4 regions of the Alteromonas sp. ABV4_515 genome follow, and region 2 is predicted to be linked to each of the others. Evidence: predicted binding sites of a transcription regulator. Region 2 holds the regulator's gene; each other region holds the start of a gene.
What was found. The regulator MetJ, encoded in region 2, represses methionine synthesis genes. The targets are predictions, from matches to a motif close to TAGACGTCTAGACGTCTA.

Region 1 (5,058 bases), on a different contig from region 2:
GACAGCTTACTACAGAGTCCGGAAGACCCGGCAGATGTCACGGCAAACACCGCTCGGTTACTTGAGCAGGCGACTGCTGACATCGTGGCCCGGGAACCGGTAGCCACGCCCGTTGAAGAGGTTGACGTGGCTGCGCCTGTGGTGGAAGAAATTGAGGAAAGCATTGCTTCTGCAGAAGCCATTGTGGTACCTCAAGAGCCGGTGACTCACCGGCCCATTCAGGATTTGCTTGAGAGTCGTTTCCAGGCACTGTTTTTTGAGGTAGCTGGTCTCACACTGGCGGTGCCTTTAGTGACACTAGGCGGTATCCACCGCATGGAAAAAGTCGGTGGGCTCATCGGTAAGCCTAAGTGGTTTAAAGGGGTGATGCTGCATCGTGAACAAAAAATAAACGTTGTTGATACTGCAATGTGGGTTATGCCAGAAAAATACGATCAAAATCTCGCAGAAACGCTAAACTATCAGTATCTTATTATGTTAGGGGACAGTTTGTGGGGCCTAGCCAGCGACAAACTGGTCAATACCGTTACTCTTACCAAGGACGAAGTGAAATGGCGTGAGGCCGGTGGCAAACGTCCATGGTTAGCGGGCATGGTAAAAGAAAGAATGTGTGCGTTAATCGACGTATATCAGTTAATTGCAATGCTAAATAACGGCTTAGGCAGTAATGACCAAACGCCTTAGCGGGGAGCCAGGTTAATGAATGACAAGACCACAAGTAATAATTCACCTGAGAAAGATCAGGTGCTTCAATGGGTCACCTACCGTTTAGGTGAAGAAACATACGGCATCAACGTTATGCAAGTACAGGAAGTACTGCGCTATACAGAAATTGCCCCAGTACCTGGCGCGCCAGACTATGTACTAGGTATCATTAATTTGCGTGGTAATGTTGTTACCGTTATCGATACCCGTGCCCGCTTTGGCTTGATGCCTGCTGATACCACAGACAATACCCGTATCGTAATTATCGAGTCGGATGAACAGGTAGTGGGTATTCTGGTTGATAGCGTTGCTGAAGTGGTTTATTTGAAGTCTTCAGAAATTGACAGCGCGCCAAACGTAGGCACAGAAGAGAGTGCCAAGTTTATTCAGGGCGTGAGCAACCGCGATGGCGAATTGTTGATTCTTGTCGACCTGAACAAGTTACTCAGTGATGACGAATGGGACGAACTGAGCGGCTTCTAAGCAATATCACTGCCCGTTACCCGGCGGGCAGTGCCTGAGCTTCTTTCCTTTCCCAATTTTTGGAGAATTAACGTTTATATGGATGTATCGGCCTTGTCCTTACTTGCCATTGCTACAGGGCTTCTGGCTGTTGTTGCCGTTATCTGGCTGTATTTTCATTTTAATAAACGTTTGACTCACCTTATACAAACGCATCTTGAGAGCGAATCCCGCGCCGACATGCTCAGTGACGATGTGAAAAATCTTGAAAACCAAATTGCCGAAATGCAAACCCGCTCCATGGTGCAGGGCAAACACATGCGTGAATTGGCCGACCAATGTGACCAGTTTGAGAATCAGTTGCGGGAAGTGAAGCAACAAGACCCTTCAATGCGCTTATACACCCGTGCCGCCGAACTGGTGAAGTCGGGCGCTTCAGTGGAAGAGGTCATGCAAGCTTGTGATTTGCCCCGCGCTGAAGCTGAACTACTGATGAGCATGCACAGTCAGCGAAATTAGTCTGTCAGCGGCAAGTGCGTTTAGTGCTTAATCTCTGATTAATCTGCAATACCTTTCCTCGATAGTTTTGCTAACTGCCACGCGGACAATTATCAAGGGTGCTATGCTTTACCAAGCGATACGTGCTTCAAGTCCTAAGGTGCAACTTAAGCCGTTTAGACGTCCAGCCGTAAAGATGTTGACATCGCAAGTGATTCAGCCACAATAGCGGCATATTCTGTCAATCATTGGAGCATCCATGCCTATCTGTATCCCAGGTCAACTTCCCGCGCAGGACGTGTTATCCGGTGAAAATATTTTCACTATGGACAGCAACCGTGCCGCCACTCAGGATATTCGCCCTATGGAAGTAGGGATCCTGAACCTGATGCCGAATAAAATTGAGACAGAAGTTCAAATCCTCAGGTTGCTTTCTAACACGCCACTGCAGGTGAACGTTAACCTTATTCGTGTCGATAATCTGGCACCCAAACATACACCCCAGGCGCACATGGACGCCTTTTATCACGACTTCTCAGAAATCGAAAGTAAGAAGTACGATGGTCTTATCGTGACTGGCGCACCGTTGGCGCATTTGCCCTACGAAGATGTGAAATACTGGGACAACATGAAAGATATTCTGGAGTGGGCACAACGCAACGTGCAGTCTACCATGTATCTTTGCTGGGCAGCGCATGCGGCTATGTATCACTTTTACGGTGTACAGCGAGCGCTTCGTGATAATAAGTTATCTGGTGTATTCGAGCATAAGGTACTAGATCCGTATAACGAGCTGTTACGAGGTTTCGACCCGTATTTTTATGCGCCACATTCCCGGTTTGGCTATATCGATTCAGATGTCTACAATGGCGTGAAAGGTTTGCACGTAATCACCGAATCCCCTGAAGCAGGTGCCTACACCGTGGTGTCTGATGATAAGCGGATGGTGTTCGTAACAGGCCACCCTGAATACGATCCGGAAACGCTGCACGATGAATACTATCGCGACTTACAGGCAGATTTGCATCCTGCCATTCCGGCAAATTATTTTACCGACGACGATCCGACAAAAGCGCCTTTAGTCCGTTGGCGGTCTCATGGTAGTCTCATGTTTAATAACTGGCTGAACTATTATGTTTACCAGACTACCCCGTACGATTTGAACCAGCTGGCAGAAAAAGCCCAGCCGAAGAGGTAACCCGTGAGTTCAGACAAACAACACGCTCTGCTGGACGCGGCAGCAAAACGCATTCTTATCCTGGATGGCGCCATGGGCACCATGATCCAGGAACACAAGCTGGAAGAAGAAGATTATCGCGGCAAGGAATTCGCCGACTGGCACTGCGATGTGAAGGGCAATAATGACTTGCTGGCCATTACACAGCCCAAGATCATTTACGATATTCACTGTGCTTATCTTGAGGCAGGGGCGGATATCATTGAAACCAATACCTTTAACGCCACCACCATCGCCATGGCCGATTACGACATGGAAGCGCTGTCAAAAGACATCAATATTGCCGCGGCGAAACTGGCCCGCAAAGCCTGCGATGAATTTACCGCGAAAACCCCAGACAAGCCGCGTTATGTGGCCGGTGTGTTAGGGCCCACAAACCGCACAGCCTCGATTTCGCCTGACGTAAACGATCCGGGCAAACGCAACGTAACCTTTGATGAGCTGGTGGAAGCCTACATTGAATCGACAGAAGCGTTGCTGGATGGCGGTGCGGATATCATCTTGATTGAAACCATCTTCGATACCTTGAATGCCAAGGCCGCCGTATTTGCCGTTGAATCTGTTTTCGATAAGCGCGGCAGCCGCGTACCGGTAATGGTGTCTGGTACTATTACCGATGCCTCGGGTCGTACCCTGTCTGGCCAGACGGCTGAAGCGTTTTATTATTCCATGCGTCATGTAACGCCGCTGTCCATGGGGCTCAATTGTGCCCTTGGCCCTGATTTGCTGCGTCAGTATGTGGATGAAATCAGCAATATTGCAGAGTGTTTAGTATCAGCGCACCCGAATGCAGGTCTGCCTAACGAGTTTGGTGAATACGATCTCGGCGCTGAGGAAATGGCGAAGCACATTAAAGAGTGGGCGCAGTCTGGACTGGTGAATATCGTTGGCGGTTGCTGTGGCAGCACGCCTGAGCATATTCGTGCTATGTCAGAAGCCGTTGAAGGCGTTGCACCACGAAAAGTGCCGCACTTCGAACCTAAAATGCGCCTTTCCGGCCTCGAACCTTTTGTTCACTAAGGTGTTATTGTGACAGCAGAGTTTTCAACATTTATCAACGTTGGTGAACGTACCAACGTCACCGGTTCCGCTATTTTCAAGCGCCTTATTCTGAATGCAGAGTATGAAAAAGCGCTGGATGTTGCCCGCCAGCAGGTGGAGAACGGCGCACAAATCATCGATATCAACATGGACGAAGCCATGTTGGATTCGGTGGAGGCCATGCGTACCTTCCTGAATCTGATTGCGTCTGAGCCGGATATCTGCAAAGTGCCTATCATGATCGACTCTTCCAAGTGGGAAGTCATCGAAACAGGCCTGAAATGTGTACAGGGTAAAGCCATCGTTAACTCCATCAGCCTGAAAGAAGGAAAGGAGCAGTTTCTGCATCATGCGAAACTGATTAAACGATACGGTGCCGCTACCGTGGTTATGGCCTTTGACGAAACCGGTCAGGCGGATACCCAGCAGCGTAAAGTGGAAATCTGTCAGCGCAGCTACAAAATCCTTACCGAAGAGGTGGGCTTCCCGCCGGAAGATATCATTTTCGATCCGAATATTTTTGCAGTTGCTACCGGTATTGAAGAACACAATAACTACGCGGTGGACTTCATCGAAGCAACCCGCATCATCCGCGATACCTGTCCGCATGCCCACATCAGCGGTGGCCTGTCGAATATCTCGTTCTCTTTCCGGGGTAACAATCCGGTGCGTGAAGCCATGCACTCGGTATTTCTGTATCACGCGATTCGCGCGGGTATGGACATGGGCATTGTCAATGCCGGTCAGCTGGAAGTGTACGACCAGATACCTGACGAGCTTCGCGAAGCTGTAGAAGATGTGATTCTGAACCGTCGTGAAGACGGCACCGAGCGTCTGCTGGACATTGCGCCGAAATATCAGGGCGATGGTAAAGCGGCGGCGGTGGAAGATCTCACCTGGCGTGAGCAGTCGGTGAATAAGCGTCTTGAACACGCGCTGGTAAAAGGCATCACCGATTACATTATTGAAGATACCGAAGAAGCCCGCCTGGCCGCTGAACGTCCGCTGCACGTTATTGAAGGGCCGTTGATGGACGGCATGAACGTGGTAGGTGACTTGTTCGGTGAAGGTAAAATGTTCCTGCCTCAGGTGGTGAAATCTGCCCGGGTAATGAA
Region 2 (5,058 bases):
TTTCCGCATTTTTCACTTATCGTTCTTGATCAAACGGGCGCCATACATTAATATGCGCCGCTCTTTACGGCAAGGCCAGTTGTGCCTTGCATTTGAATATAGTTGCGTATGGTGTTCAGCTTCGGGCTGGATAGCGATACGGCCTTAGATTTGAGGTAACCCATGAAACAAGATATCCATCCTACATACGAAGAAATTACTGCTACTTGTTCTTGCGGTAATGTTATCAAAGTTCGTTCTACTGCAGGTAAAGATCTGAACCTGGACGTATGTTCTAACTGTCACCCGTTCTACACTGGTAAGCAACGTAACGTTGACACCGGTGGTCGTGTTGACCGCTTCAAGAAGCGTTTCGGTGCACTGGGCAAAAAATAAGCCCTGCAGTGAATTGCGAAAAAAGCGCCTTTATGGCGCTTTTTTTGTGCCTGCAATAATTTCCATTTCGATATTCATCCCTTTAAGGCTGTCTTCTAGCCCCCCACTTCACTAACGTTCAAAAAACAAACACCAGCTTCTACGCTGTTTATATGCTTTTAAATATAAGTTAAGGACTGTTTATTAATTTGATAAATGGTCACCATTGATAATACCGTTTTGTGTCGTGGCGGTTTGACCACTAGAGTAATCATGAGATTAGTCCTGATCAGATATGTACTGTGAAAGGCGATATGCTACATTGGTCTTATATGGCTGTTATAACAAAAACAACAAATTAGCCAGAACGACAGGTGTATCTTTGTAACGAATAACCCTGAGAAGGACACATAAAAGCATGTCAGATTTCAGACAACGCGCCCTGGATTACCACGAGTACCCTACACCAGGTAAAATTAAAGTAGAGCTGTCTACCCCGGCAGACAGTGTTGATGATCTCGCTCTCGCTTACAGCCCCGGTGTTGCCGAGCCAGTCCGCGAAATTGCAGAAGATCCTGATGCCGCTTATCGCTATACCGCGAAAGGCAACATGGTAGCTGTTATTAGTAACGGTACTGCCATTCTGGGATTGGGCAATTTAGGTCCACTCGCTTCAAAGCCGGTTATGGAAGGTAAAGCGCTGCTGTTCAAACGGTTCGCGGGCCTTGACGCTATCGATATTGAAGTAAAACACCGCACCACCGAAGAGTTTATCAATACGGTAGCTAATATCGCCGATACCTTCGGTGGTATTAACCTGGAAGATATTAAAGCACCAGAATGTTTTGAGATTGAGCAGGAGCTGATCAAGCGCTGCAAAATCCCGGTATTCCACGACGACCAGCACGGTACTGCTATCGTAACTGCCGCCGGTATGCTGAATGCGCTGGAGATTCAGGGTAAGAATATCGAAGATGCAAAGATTGTGTGTATGGGTGCCGGCGCTGCCGCCGTAGCCTGTATGGAACTGCTTATTAAATGTGGTGCCCAGCGTGAACGCATTTATATGCTCGACCGCAAAGGGGTTATTCACACCCGTCGCGACGATCTGACTGAACACAAAATGCTGTTCGCCAACAACACCGATAAACGTACCCTTGATGATGTGATGAACGGTGCCGATATTTTCGTTGGTGTTTCTGGCCCGGATGTTCTGCCACCAGAAACCTTAAAACTGATGGCACCAAACCCGGTCGTCTTCGCCTGTTCAAACCCAGATCCGGAAATTAAACCTGAACTGGCCCACGAAGTGCGTTCTGACCTCATCATGGCCACCGGTCGTTCAGATTACCCGAACCAGGTAAACAACGTGCTGTGCTTCCCGTTCATTTTCCGCGGTGCGCTGGACGTACGCGCTTCCGCCATTAACGATGAAATGAAAGTGGCTGCTGTTGAAGCACTGCGTTCTGTCTCTAAAGAGCCGGTGCCGGAAGAAGTATTGAAAGCCAGTAAGTCTGCGTCGCTGACTTTCGGCAAAGACTACATCATTCCTAAGCCAATGGACCCTCGCTTGTTGCATCGCATTGCCAGTGCCGTAGCACAGGCAGCCATTGATTCAGGCGTGGCGGGCGTTGAGTCACTGCCAGCAAAATATCTGGGTAACAATGCCTAATTAGGGCATACTGCACTCATCTGCCACGGGCCGGTAATTCTACCGGCCCGTTTGCGTTTTGGCGCACGCATTCTTCTTCAATTCTAACGGATATAGATATCATGTGGTCTAAAGCACTCATTGGGCTCATTATCGGGCGTATTGCAACAACCCTGATTGGCTCTACCATGAGCGTCAGTATCGGCTGGCATTTGTATGAAGCTACCGGCGAAGCCTTCGACTTAGCGTTAGTGGGTATTTTTCAGATTGTCCCAGTGATTGGCCTGTTTTTGGTTGCGGGTTGGGCTGCAGATAACTTTTCGCGGAAGAGTATTTTGCTGCTCTCTGCCAGTCTGCAATTACTGGTGGTGCTGGCGGTGGCGATACTGATGAATCAGCCTGAGCTTAATAAGTGGGCACTATTCTGCTCACTGTCGGTGTTAGGCGCCGGCCGGGCGTTCTTTGCCCCAGCTATTCAATCTGTGCTTCCCAACATTGTGAGTAACGACCACTTGGGCCGCGCAGTTGCCGCCATTAGCTCAATGTGGAACATCGCGTTAACCGTGGGCCCCTTCCTTGCAGGTATTCTGCTGGCCATGCTTGACCGACAGCTCTATTGGGTTCTGATCATTTTCGGCTTATTCACCTTGGGCGGCTTCTCTTTACTGCCTGCCTTAAAAATTCACTCTGAGCGCAAGCTGGAACTGAAAGATATTTTCAGCGGCGTACATTATCTAATGCACAACAACGTGGTGCGTGGTGCTCTGTTTACCGATCTGGTGGTGATTTTATGCGGCAGCGTGATGGCCATCCTGCCGGTGTTTGTAAAAGACGTGCTGCATGAAGGGCCAGAAACCTTGGGTTTACTCCGGGCCATGCCCGCCGTGGGCGCAACCATTATCGGGTTAACCATGGTACGGCGTAAGCGCGCCATCGAGCGCAATGGTCCCTTGCTGTTCTGGTCACTGATCATCTTCAGCTTTTCCATTATCGGTTTTGCTTTCTCGCAAAATCTCTATGTTGCCTGCTTTGCGCTGCTGATTTACGGCGGTTCAGACATGATCAGCGTGGTGATTAGAAGCTCAGTAGTTCAGATCATGACACCCGACGCCTTACGAGGGCGGGTTAGTGCGGTTAATTCGTTGTTTATTGCCTCTTCTAACGAGCTGGGAGACTTCCGAAGTGGCTCGGTGACCGCAGCCATTGGTCCGGTTGCTTGCGCAGTAACGGGTGGTGTAATGAGCTTAGGCGTGGTGCTGCTGTTCGGAAAAACGTTCAGGCCTCTGTTTGAATTGCGGAAAATAGAGGCGCCATCGCCGGGTAAATCGGATTAAGCTCGGCGAAAGCATGTAAGCCGAGCAAAAAGAGAAAAGCCAGAGTACTGACTCTGGCTTTCGTTTTTATTCTTCTTCGTTATCCACTGATGGGTCGATGCCCATTTCTTCCATCATCTTTCTGGCAACTGCCGGGATACGATTTGGATTATCTTTACGCAAGTCATCATCGTTAGGCAATGGTTGCCCGGTGAACGCATGCAGGAATGCCTCACACAGTAATTCTGAATTTGTTGCATGACGCAGATTGTTTATCTGTCGCCGTGTACGCTCATCTGTGAGCTCCTTAAGCACATTAATAGGAATAGAAACAGTAACTTTCTTTACCTGTTCACTCTTTTTCCCATGCTCTGCATAAGGGTGTATATACTTACCATTCCATTCTGCCATGTGAAATCTCGGACTGCCTGTTATTTTATCTTATGAGCGGAAATTCTAAACAATGTAGCGAAAAGGTCAATTAAGCCGTGTAAACCTCTTGACGTCCAGACATATATTAATTAGTTTAGACGTCTAAACGGCCAAAAAGTGAGTGAGTCAGAAAATGGTTTCCTATGCACAGGGCATCGATGCCTTAAATCAATCTTTGTCAGAACTGCGTGACATCGATGTATCCTTCGAATTTTTTCCGCCAAACTCGGAAAAAATGGAACAAACCTTATGGAAATCTGTAGAGCGTCTGGCGCCTCTTAAGCCTTCATATATGTCTGTTACCTATGGTGCAAACAGCGGTGAGCGCGATCGCACCCACGATGTGGTAAAACGCATTCAGCAGCAAACGGGTGTGGCTGCCGTTCCTCACCTGACCTGTGTAGATGCCACTCGTGACGAACTGAAACAAATCGCTCAGGACTACTGGGATTCCGGTATCCGCCGTATTGTGGCCTTACGTGGTGATTTGCCAAAGGGCGTGGATAAAACTGAAATGTACGCGTCTGATTTGGTATCTCTGTTAAAAGACGTGGCTGATTTCGATATCTCAGTAGCGGCTTATCCAGAAAAGCATCCTGAAGCGCCAAACGCACAGTTTGATTTGCTGAATCTGAAGCGTAAAGCGGAAGCCGGTGCCTCGGAAGCAATTACACAGTTCTTCTTCGATACCAGTGTTTACCTGCGATTCCGCGACCGTGCAGCAGCGGCAGGCATCGATTTAGATATTGTTCCTGGCATATTGCCAGTTACTAACTATCAAACGCTGGTTAAGTTTGCGGGTTTCACCAACGTTCACGTACCAGGCTGGCTGCACAAAATGTACGACGGTCTTGACGACGATGACCAAGCAACCCGCAACCTGATTGGCGCCAACATCGCCATGGAACAGGTGAAGGTACTGGCTAAAGAAGGCGTGAAACACTTCCACTTCTATACCCTGAACCGCTGCGAACTCAGCTACGCCATCTGCCACATGCTGGGCGTTCGCGCTGACTAACATTTTCGAATACGCTGGGAGTGCGGTAATTCAGTAGCGCCTGAGGATGTCACCCGGCATCTTCACTGGGTGCGGATGTCAGAGAAAAAACACGCCGGAGCTCCATGCCTGGCTAAGCTGTTATAGAGAACGCTGCAGCATCCCTGCTGCAGACGGTTTTTTCTCTGGCATTCTCCCCCTTATCGCTACGATGCCCACTTATTCTCGTCAATTCGCCACTGCGCCAGACATTACAATCTGCTGAGAAATCAACAAAACATTCCCCCCATGACCCTGAATGGTTACACTGT
Region 3 (5,058 bases), on a different contig from region 2:
CCGAAAAGTGGGGCATAGAAGAGAAATCGCGTTGGACGGTTTTAGCTACTGCTGAAGGTAAAACCCACATTCGCTGCGAGCAGGGGAATTACCACGACTACTATTCTCAGTTTGCCCTGGCAGTAGAAAATGGTGATAAACCACCGGTTACACCAGCAGATGCTATTGCTGCCATTGAGGTAATGGAAGCCGCTTATGAAAGCGCCGGAACGAATCAGGCAGTGAAGTTATAACTTCACTACCTGTACCACCTTAGTGGCCGGAAAATATAAAAGCCGAGTAAGGCGTCATGTGAATAAGGTTGTCGTTAACTGAAAACGAGTCAGTGGTGATCCCGTCCTGCCAGCTGAACAAACATTTGGCATCTGAAGGTAAGCCGTTGAGCCGGTATTCATCGACATCAGCCCCGGAAAGGTTAATAAACACATAAATTGACTTGTCATCAAGTCCGTTCGTACGCTTATACCCCAGCACTTTCTGCCCGTCATCTTTGTGAATGACTTCCGCGGAACCGCCGGTCAGGGCGGCGCTTTTACCGTCACTATTGGTGCGCAGTGCCACCAGTGCAGCGAAGGCTTCAGCAAACTCTTTAAAGCGCTCTTTGCGGTCCCATTCAATATCGTGGTTATCGTCGAACCAGCCGGATTCTTTGAAATCCTGCCCCTGGAACAACATGGGCACGCCGACGGACGTCAGTACCAGTACGCCAGCCAGAATACCTTTTTGACGAGCGAAGTAATTATCGTCTACATTGCCGGGCGCAACTTCTTCAACCAGCCGCGACTGTCCGTTTGCCACTTCATCGTGGGATTCGGTGTAAACCACCCGGGCGAACGGGTTGTTGCTGATCACATTTGTCACCGAAGAGGCGACCGTATTTAAATCGACATGACTGTCTTCCGTTTTTGTCAGTGCATCACGGATAGGATGAACAAAGCCAGCGGCCCATTGAGAAGTGTAACCGCAACCCCCTTCTTCAACCGGGTTGGTGATGTATTCGTGGGAGTGTAAGTCTTCAGCAATGGTCATCTTATCTGGATGCGCCTGGTGGACTTGTTGGTTTATGGTTCGGATCAAATCGTAGGCTTCCGGAATATCATCCTCGCCATTATCGGCACCAGACACGCTGCGCATATAGGGCACCATGTCCATACGCAGGCCATCGGCATGAAACTCATCCACCCACATTAAAGCGTTGTCGGTGAGATAGTCACGCACTTCCTGACGGCCGTAGTCGGGGCGTGTGTCGCCCCAGGGGGTGGTGCTACGGTAGTCGTTGTAAAAATAAATGCCGCCTTTATCATTTTCCTGCCAGCCATCAAACTGCCAAATATCCAGATCACTGGGACCAAGGTGGTTATACACAACATCGAGTACGACACCCATGCCCAGCCCATGGGCGGCATCAATAAATTCTTTCAAACCGTCCGGGCCGCCATAGGCTTCTTCTACAGCGTAAGGATAAGCCGGGTTGTATCCCCAGCTAATGTCGCCGGCAAACTCATTAACCGGCATCAGCTCAATAATATTGATGCCCAGTTTTTTTAGTTCGGGTAACTTTTCGATAGCCGTTGCGAAAGTGCCGTGGCCGTCCTTCGGTTTATTAAAGGTGCCAATGTGCATTTCGTAAATTACCCGTTCATGGATGGGAGGGGCTTTAAACGGGGAATGCTCCCAAGGAAAGTCATCGTCGTAGATAACGCTATTGCCCACACTATTCGTTAACTTGCGCGCCCGTGGATCATTCTTTACCAGCCGCTCATCCTGTCGCGTTGTAATAATGAATTTATATTCCTGGCCGTTTTCTGCATTATCGATACAGCCATACCACACGCCACCGTTGGTTGCGTTCAGTGCCGTTCCGTTATCGTTCCAGCCATTAAAAGTACCTGTTACTGCCACCGCTTTTGCGTTGGGGGCCCAAACCGCAAACTGGTAGCCTTTCGTTACAGGTGAAACGCCGAGTAATCCGTTAAATGAAGACATCGATAGGCTCCGAAAAGAAGGTAATAAAGGAAGTGATTAACTACTATCACTCGCAGAGCAAAGAAGATGCCGCAAAATGGCGTTTGTGTTTTATTGATAGGCTTTTAATTACGGCGTGAAACCAACTGATTTTGTTTTACTTTTTTAGAGTAGCTGTGAATGTGTCGATTGGGAGGAAGCTGATGGGAATATTGTTACGGGCAAAATTTACCGGCACGCAAAGCAAAAACTTCCCGGTGAGTGAGGTTTGCTTAGGATGATTGTTTTGCCATATTGCAATATGGCATGTCAGTTTTGCGCGCTTATTAGGACTAAATTTTCTGATTTGGCGGTGTTTTACCCAGAAAAAGCAAAATCGCGGTTGACAGTTAGACGTCTATACGGCAAATTGTCGCTATGAAAACAATTATTAGCACCACCGGCATGATGATTATTACCACCTCGTTGAGGGCGGTCGCTGGCTAGTGCGCATAAGCAAACAGACATCGAAAGCCCGCCCCCCAACAAGGAGCGGGTTTTTTTTTACGCAATTAAGCGTTGATGTAGCAAAATAAAACCGAAAGGAGCATTACATGAAAGTCTTAAAGTTTGGTGGATCTTCTCTGGCCGACGCAAAACGTTATCTTCGCGTTACCGAGATTTGTATGACCGCCCACCAAACCGAGGGCGCAGCCGTAGTGCTCTCTGCCCCGAAGGGCGTCACTAACGCGCTGTCGCTGCTTTGCGATCAGGCCGCTGCCGGCGAAGATTTCAACCCGTTGTTCACCAAGCTGGATGAGCTGGTAAACGGTATCGCTAAAGAACTCGATGAAACCCTTACTGGTTTCCCTTTTGAAAAGGTTTCTACTTTTATTGCCAGCCGTTTAGGCATCTTAAAACAGCAACTTGAAGGTATTCGTTTACTGGGGACTGCGCCAGATTCAGTGGCGGCAGAAATTCTCAGCCTTGGCGAATACATCAGTGTGTCTATGTTTGGGGGTATTCTTGAAAGCAAAGGTGTAGCCAATCAGCTTATCGACCCGGTTGATTACGTACTGGCAAATGGCGAGTACCTTGACAGCATCGCCGATGTGGCATTAAGTAAGGCCCGCTTTAGTGAAGTGGTTAGCGACGGTAGCGTGTTCCTGGTTATGCCAGGGTTTGTTGCAGCCAATGATGATCGCGAAAAAGTAACGCTGGGCCGTAACGGTTCTGACTATTCTGCAGCGATTTTGGCAGCGTGTATCGATGCATCGTGCTGCGAAATCTGGACTGACGTAGACGGCGTATATAACGCCGATCCGAATCAGGTTGAAGGCGCGGTACTGCTTGATAAATTGACGTATCAGGAAGCCATGGAACTGTCTTACTTCGGCGCGAAAGTACTGCATCCTAAGACCATTGGCCCCATCGCTCAGCACCACATTCCTTGTCTTATCAAAAATACTTTAAACCCAGCGGCACCGGGTACGCTCATCAGCAATGAAAAAAGTGAAATCTGGACCTCCGTAAAAGGTATTTCCCAGCTTGATAATGTGACCATGTTTAATGTAGCTGGCCCTGGCTTGAAGGGCATGGTTGGCATGGCGAGTCGCGTATTTGAAGTAATGAGCAATGCGAATATTTCCATTAGTCTCATCACGCAGTCCAGCTCTGAGTACAGCATTAGCTTCTGTATCCAGGAAAAAGATGCCGTACGTGCCCAGCACCTGCTGGAAGATGCCTTTACTCTTGAGCTACAAAACCAGCTGCTTGATCAAATTGAAGTCCGTCACGACCTGGCCATTGTTACGCTCGTGGGCGACGGTATGCGCCACACCAAAGGTTTGGCGGCCCGCTTCTTCGCTGCGTTGTCGCAGGCTCGGGTAAATAACGTTGCTATCGCGCAGGGCTCGTCTGAACGTTCTATTTCCACCGTGATCGAAGCGAAAAAGGCGAAAAAAGCCGTTCGCGTGATCCACCAGAATTTCTTCTCAGATCGTCACACCATCGACGTATTCCTGGTTGGCTGCGGTAATGTGGGTACAGAGTTACTGGGTCAGATCGCCCGTCAGCAACCCGCGTTGCTTAAACGTAACATTCAACTGCGCGTGTACGGTATTGCTAACAGCCGTAAATTGCTGCTCGACAGCAACGGCATTGATGTGGCTTGCGACTGGAAATCACTGCTGGCTGAGTCATCCGAAACGCTGAGCGTAGACCGTCTGCACCAGTTTGCTAACGATAACAGCCTGGTAAACCCAGTGATTGTTGACTGTACCAGTCATGAAGCAGTGGCAACACAGTATGTCGACATGATGGAGCAGGGCTTCCACGTGGTGACACCAAACAAGAAAGCCAACACCGACACCATGGCTTACTATAAAAAGCTGCGTCGCACGGCACAGAACACCAACCGTCAGTACCTGTATGAAACAACGGTAGGTGCCGGTTTGCCGGTTATCGATAACCTGCAAAAACTGTTTGCAGCCGGTGACGTACTGCACCAGTTTGAAGGTATTTTGTCTGGTAGCTTGTCGTATGTATTCGGAAAGCTGGAAGAAGGCATGAGCCTGTCTGAAGCCACCACGGCAGCGAAATCGAATGGTTACACTGAGCCAGACCCACGTGACGACTTAAGTGGTATGGACGTTGCCCGTAAACTGCTTATTATGGCTCGTGAAGCTGGTCTTGCGCTTGAGTTGTCAGATATCGAAATTGAATCTGTACTGCCTGCGGGTTTTGCTGAGGGCGCCTCTATTGATGAGTTCATGCAGCAGTTACCAGAATTGGATGCGGAGTTCGGAAAGCGTGTTGATGCCGCCAAAGCAGATGATAGCGTGCTTCGCTATATCGGTAGCATCAATGGTGACAAGTGCCGAGTAACCATTCAGGCGGTACCATTGTCTCATCCATTGGCGGCAGTGAAAGACGGCGAGAACGCGCTGGCTATTAGCAGTGATTATTATCAGCCAATTCCTTATGTAATTCGTGGTTATGGTGCCGGTGGTACGGTAACAGCGGCGGGGGTATTTGCAGATATCCTGCGTACCATGCCGTGGAAACAAATGGCGCTGTAATTAAAGGATAGTAGTATGAAAACAACCCGCGCTT
Region 4 (5,058 bases), on a different contig from region 2:
CCGTAAGGCTTGAAGCCGCCGTGTAAGGTAATGCCGTTCATCATAGCCGACATACCGAATTCACGTACACCGTAATAGATGTAGTTACCAGACGCGTCTTTCGCATCTACGCCTTTTGAACCCGACCAGATTGTCAGGTTAGAACCGGCCAGGTCAGCTGAGCCACCCAACAGTTCAGGCAGTAACGGGCCGTAGGCATTCAGCGCATTTTGCGACGCTTTACGGGTAGCCGGTGCATCTGGGTTGGCTTGTAAATCAGCGATGTAAGCATCGGCTTTTTCTACAAAATCTACGGGCACGTCGCCATTAATACGACGAGTAAATTCTGCTGCTAGCTCCGGGAACGCTTTTTCGTAGGCGGCAAACGCTTCGTTCCAGCTCGCTTCAGCTGCGCTACCTTTTTCCTTGCCATCCCACTCGGCGTAGATGTCTGCAGGGACTTCAAACGGACCATGGTCCCAGTTCAGCTCTTTGCGGGTTAATGCAATTTCATCATCACCCAGCGGCGCACCGTGACAATCTTCTTTACCTTGCTTGTTAGGCGAACCAAAACCAATGACAGTTTTGCAGCAAATCAGCGTAGGTTGGGTAGTGTTAGCGCGAGCCGCTTCTACTGCCGAGCGGATTTGCTCAGAATCGTGACCATCAACGCCCGCAATTACTTGCCAGCCGTAAGATTCAAAACGTTTTACTGTGTCGTCGGTGAACCAGCCTTCTACTTCACCGTCGATAGAAATACCGTTGTCGTCGTAGAACGCAATCAGCTTGCCTAAGCCCAGCGTGCCAGCCAGTGAACAGGTTTCGTGAGAGATACCTTCCATCAAACAGCCGTCGCCTAAGAAGGTGTAGGTGTAGTGGTCTACGATGTCGTGACCATCTTGGTTAAACTGTGCTGCCAGTACTTTTTCAGCCAGCGCCATACCCACCGCGTTGCTGATCCCCTGACCTAACGGACCCGTGGTGGTTTCTACGCCTGGCGCATAGCCGTACTCAGGGTGACCTGGCGTTTTTGAATGTAACTGACGGAAATTCTTCAGTTCTTCCAGCGGCAACTCGTAACCTGTGAGGTGCAGCAATGCGTAGAGCAGCATAGAGCCGTGGCCGTTTGAAAGCACAAAGCGGTCGCGGTTAGCCCAGTTCGGGTTGGAAGGGTTGTGTGACAGATAATCGCACCACAGAACCTGCGCGATGTCAGCCATTCCCATTGGGGCACCTGGGTGACCTGATTTAGCTTTCTGAACAGCATCCATACTTAATGCGCGTATGGCATTAGCGAGTTCACGACGAGTTGGCATGCTAACTCCTTTGATATTGGCTAATAACTACAATTTTTGACAACCCGGAGCGCGCTCCGGAAACGAGTGGTCGTCCTGCTGCCAATGATAATGAATAAAATAGTGGCAACTATTCTTACCTAAGCATAAAACCAGTTCAATGTGTTTTATGCCGTCTATACTTATCGAATCTGGTTATTTGAATCGATATCAACATAATTTACGTAACAACGAACCATTGCTGTCAACGAAACGTAACAAATAGACTTTTAGACGTCCAGAAGTAAAGATGGTATTTTTACCCAGTCTCGGTACAATGTGAATCATAGTCCGACTGCGTTTCATACCAGCGGGCAATTGAATATACCCAACCAATCATCAGCAACCTTTACTATAAAGATGATTTGGTAAACCCCAGAATAACGGAGGATTTATGGCCGCACGCCTTTTCACATCGGAATCTGTCTCTGAAGGACATCCGGATAAAATTGCCGATCAGATTTCAGATGCTGTGCTCGATGCCATATTAGAACAGGATCCCAAAGCACGGGTTGCCTGCGAAACATATGTCAAAACTGGTATGGTTTTGGTAGGTGGTGAGATCACCACATCTGCATGGGTAGACATTGAAGAACTTACCCGTCAAACCGTTAAAGAAATTGGTTACAACCACTCTGACGTTGGCTTCGATGCCGAGTCATGTGCGGTTTTAAACGCCATTGGTAAACAATCGCCCGACATTAATCAGGGTGTTGATCGCGCACGTCCAGAAGAACAAGGCGCCGGTGATCAGGGCTTAATGTTCGGTTACGCCAGCGATGAAACCGATGTACTCATGCCTGCGCCTATTACTTATGCTCACCGTTTGGTACAAAAACAGGCTGAAGTGCGTAAAAACGGCAAGCTTGATTTTCTGCGTCCAGATGCAAAAAGCCAGGTAACCTTCGTTTACGAAAACGACAAACCAGTAGGTATTGATGCGGTTGTACTGTCTACCCAGCATAACGAAACCGTTTCTACCGAACAACTTCGCGAAGCGGTAATGGAAGAAGTGATTAAGCCGGTTCTGCCTGCTGAATGGCTGACAAAAGATACCCAGTTCCACATTAACCCTACTGGTCGCTTTGTTATCGGTGGCCCAATGGGCGACTGTGGTTTAACTGGCCGTAAAATTATCGTAGACACCTACGGCGGCATGGCCCGTCACGGTGGTGGTGCATTCTCTGGTAAAGATCCCTCAAAAGTAGACCGCTCAGCAGCCTATGCTGGTCGTTATGTGGCGAAAAACATCGTTGCAGCAGGATTAGCCAAGCGTTGTGAAATTCAGGTGTCTTACGCCATTGGTGTTGCCGAGCCAACGTCTATCAGCATCGAAACCTTTGGTACTGGCGTGGTTGATGAGAAAACGCTGGTTGCCCTGGTGCGTGAACATTTCGATTTGCGCCCTTATGGCCTTATCAAAATGCTGGATCTTGAGCGCCCAATTTATCGCCCAACAGCGGCTTATGGTCACTTCGGTCGTGATGAATTCCCATGGGAAGCTACCGACAAAGCAGCAGCACTGAAAGCGTCTGTTTAAACGGTTCATCCTGTTAAATGAAAAAAACGAGTGTTTCTGACACTCGTTTTTTTGTATTTAAAATCAACTGTCCTAAAAAAATTTAAAGATTATTTAGCAAATTTACTATTTTCTTCATCCATAAAGACTACACTTAAGTATAAAGTACTCACACTTCAACTCTTAACTGGGCAGCAGACTCAGGCACACACAGGAATCCCAGCCATGAAAACGTTCTGGCGAGTGAGTTTGTTGATGATGTTATCTGCGTCCGCCCTGGCCGCGGAAAAATCGTTGCTGGCAGAAAAAGAAAGTAAAACTGCCTTCGTCGCTTCCCCCTATCAATCTGAGATTTCTTTTCAGAGTAAGCGCCTGCCTAAATGGCAATTTGGTGTGCGCTACAATCGCGAAATGCCTTATCACGACCAATGGGTAGACAGCATTACCACTTCTCAGTCGGTAGATTCAGTGCGGGTTTCCGCTAGCCGGATGATCCTGAAAAACTCAACTCAACGCATCTTCGCCGCTTTGCAAACCAGTAACGATACCCAGGCCGCCTATTCTGAGTGGCTTTATGTGCCTTACAATGCCGGTACGGCAGCCAGCGTGGGCTGGCAAATTGGCGAGCTTGATTCAGTGAAAATGGCCGTAGAATTACAATATCGCGAAGTGAGCGATACCGATATCAGTTCGTTGCTACTGGGCGTGCAATATTACTTCTAATGTTCTTTAAGCTGTTCTAGCGTTCTGCTAGGGCTGGCAGCGACGCCGTGGAAATGTAGGTTTGCTGAATAAGTTCCGCGTCTACGCTGGCGCGGTGCCTGGAAACACTGTTCGCTTTCATCAGCGCCTGCTTAGTGGCGTGCCAGTGCTCCATCTGCACTTCCGATAATATGTATTCCAGCGCACTGAGCTTGAAGGTCATCAACACGCCGGCCTCGGCATAAAGATTAATTAGCCAAGGATAATCAACCACCCAACCATCTGAGTAGGCGACGTGTTTGCCCATGAACGCATTTAACTGTTTGCACACCTCAATGCCGGATTGCCCGTATTTCTCCAGTTGTTCGCGGCTGATACCGTGCAACGCTTCGGCTTCGGCACTCCAATGGTGCCAACTCGGATACGGCTTAATCAAACGACAAAACCGTGCCCCATCGGCACGCTTAACACCAATTTCAATGGGAAAACTGTCGCTGCCAAAGCCACTGGCTTCAACATCAAGAATGGTAGGAGGCTGAATGATAGACACGCTTCAGGTTATTGATTATTCATACCTTAAAACTAAGTGCCTATGGGAAAAGGTGCAAGTTTTTATTGCTGTTAATTCCCTCACCCTTTGTCTAATTGCAGAATTACAGCAAGCCACTACTATTTAGCGTGTCTTGAGCCCATGAAGAAAGTTATTAGATTTCAATGAACACGTTCCGCCCCCTTCTACTGCTGATCGCAGCGTTAGCGGTATACTCCAACGTTGCCTTTGCTACCAATGAAAATGCAGCTAATGAGACAACCGACAAACTGACCCTCGCCCTCGATGCCGACTTGAGCGCCGTTGCCGTTGAAGGTGGTTTTGCTATTCGTCAGGGTATGGAAATCGCCATTGATGAAATTAATCAGCAAGGTGGCGTGCTAGGCAAGCAACTGGAGCTAGTGTTACGCGACCATCGGGGGAATCCGGCACGAGGCGTTCGCAACATCGAAAACCTGGCAGACCACAAGCAATTACTTGCCGTATTTGGTGGCGTACATACGCCTGTGGCTCTGGCTGAACTGGAAAAGATTCATCAGCACAATTTACTGTTCATGATCCCCTGGGCCGCCGGCACAACCATTGTCGATAATAACTTCACGCCCAATAATGTTTTTCGCGTATCGATTCGTGACCAAGAAGCCGGTCAGGTGCTTATTCGTCATGCCAGCGAGGAAAACATAAAACGGGTAGCGCTGGTATTGGAACGTACGGGTTGGGGGCGTTCAAATCAAAGCTCGTTAACCAAAGCGGCCGGCGAATACGGGCTGAATATCGTCAATACCCAGTGGATTAACTGGCGACAGGATAATTTTGATACTGAAGTGCGATCGATTATCGAATCGGGTGCTGAGGCAATTATTCTGGTGGCCAATGCCCCTGAATCTGCCGTCGTTGCCAAAACCCTCATTGCGAAGCAAGCTGCTCACTTACCAATAATTGCCCACTGGGGTTTAGCCGGCGGGGATTTTGTT

Region 1: metA (homoserine O-succinyltransferase MetA) is a predicted target of MetJ. The motif match lies at 1,835-1,852, and genes of this name have one in related genera.
Region 3: thrA (bifunctional aspartate kinase/homoserine dehydrogenase I) is a predicted target of MetJ. The motif match lies at 2,356-2,373, and genes of this name have one in related genera.
Region 4: metK (methionine adenosyltransferase) is a predicted target of MetJ. The motif match lies at 1,537-1,554, and genes of this name have one in related genera.

The regions. Positions count from the first base shown of each region.
Region 1 covers NZ_JBSWWZ010000003.1:314,984-320,041, reverse strand. The annotation lists gene ACXAGX_RS09165 (chemotaxis protein CheW) at 1-684, shown strand, start outside; gene ACXAGX_RS09160 (chemotaxis protein CheW) at 700-1,188, shown strand; gene ACXAGX_RS09155 (DUF2802 domain-containing protein) at 1,267-1,686, shown strand; gene metA (homoserine O-succinyltransferase MetA) at 1,925-2,863, shown strand; gene ACXAGX_RS09145 (homocysteine S-methyltransferase family protein) at 2,867-3,922, shown strand; gene metH (methionine synthase) at 3,932-5,058, shown strand, end outside.
Region 2 covers NZ_JBSWWZ010000010.1:54,687-59,744, forward strand. The annotation lists gene rpmE (50S ribosomal protein L31) at 163-375, shown strand; gene ACXAGX_RS19365 (malic enzyme-like NAD(P)-binding protein) at 773-2,026, shown strand; gene ACXAGX_RS19370 (MFS transporter) at 2,128-3,339, shown strand; gene metJ (met regulon transcriptional regulator MetJ) at 3,406-3,729, opposite strand; gene metF (methylenetetrahydrofolate reductase) at 3,884-4,768, shown strand.
Region 3 covers NZ_JBSWWZ010000002.1:305,212-310,269, forward strand. The annotation lists gene ACXAGX_RS05650 (Gfo/Idh/MocA family protein) at 1-233, shown strand, start outside; gene ACXAGX_RS05655 (alpha-amylase family glycosyl hydrolase) at 253-1,986, opposite strand; gene thrA (bifunctional aspartate kinase/homoserine dehydrogenase I) at 2,559-5,024, shown strand; gene thrB (homoserine kinase) at 5,040-5,058, shown strand, end outside.
Region 4 covers NZ_JBSWWZ010000007.1:319,575-324,632, reverse strand. The annotation lists gene tkt (transketolase) at 1-1,295, opposite strand, end outside; gene metK (methionine adenosyltransferase) at 1,708-2,853, shown strand; gene ACXAGX_RS17815 (hypothetical protein) at 3,058-3,555, shown strand; gene ACXAGX_RS17810 (hypothetical protein) at 3,572-4,084, opposite strand; gene ACXAGX_RS17805 (ABC transporter substrate-binding protein) at 4,249-5,058, shown strand, end outside.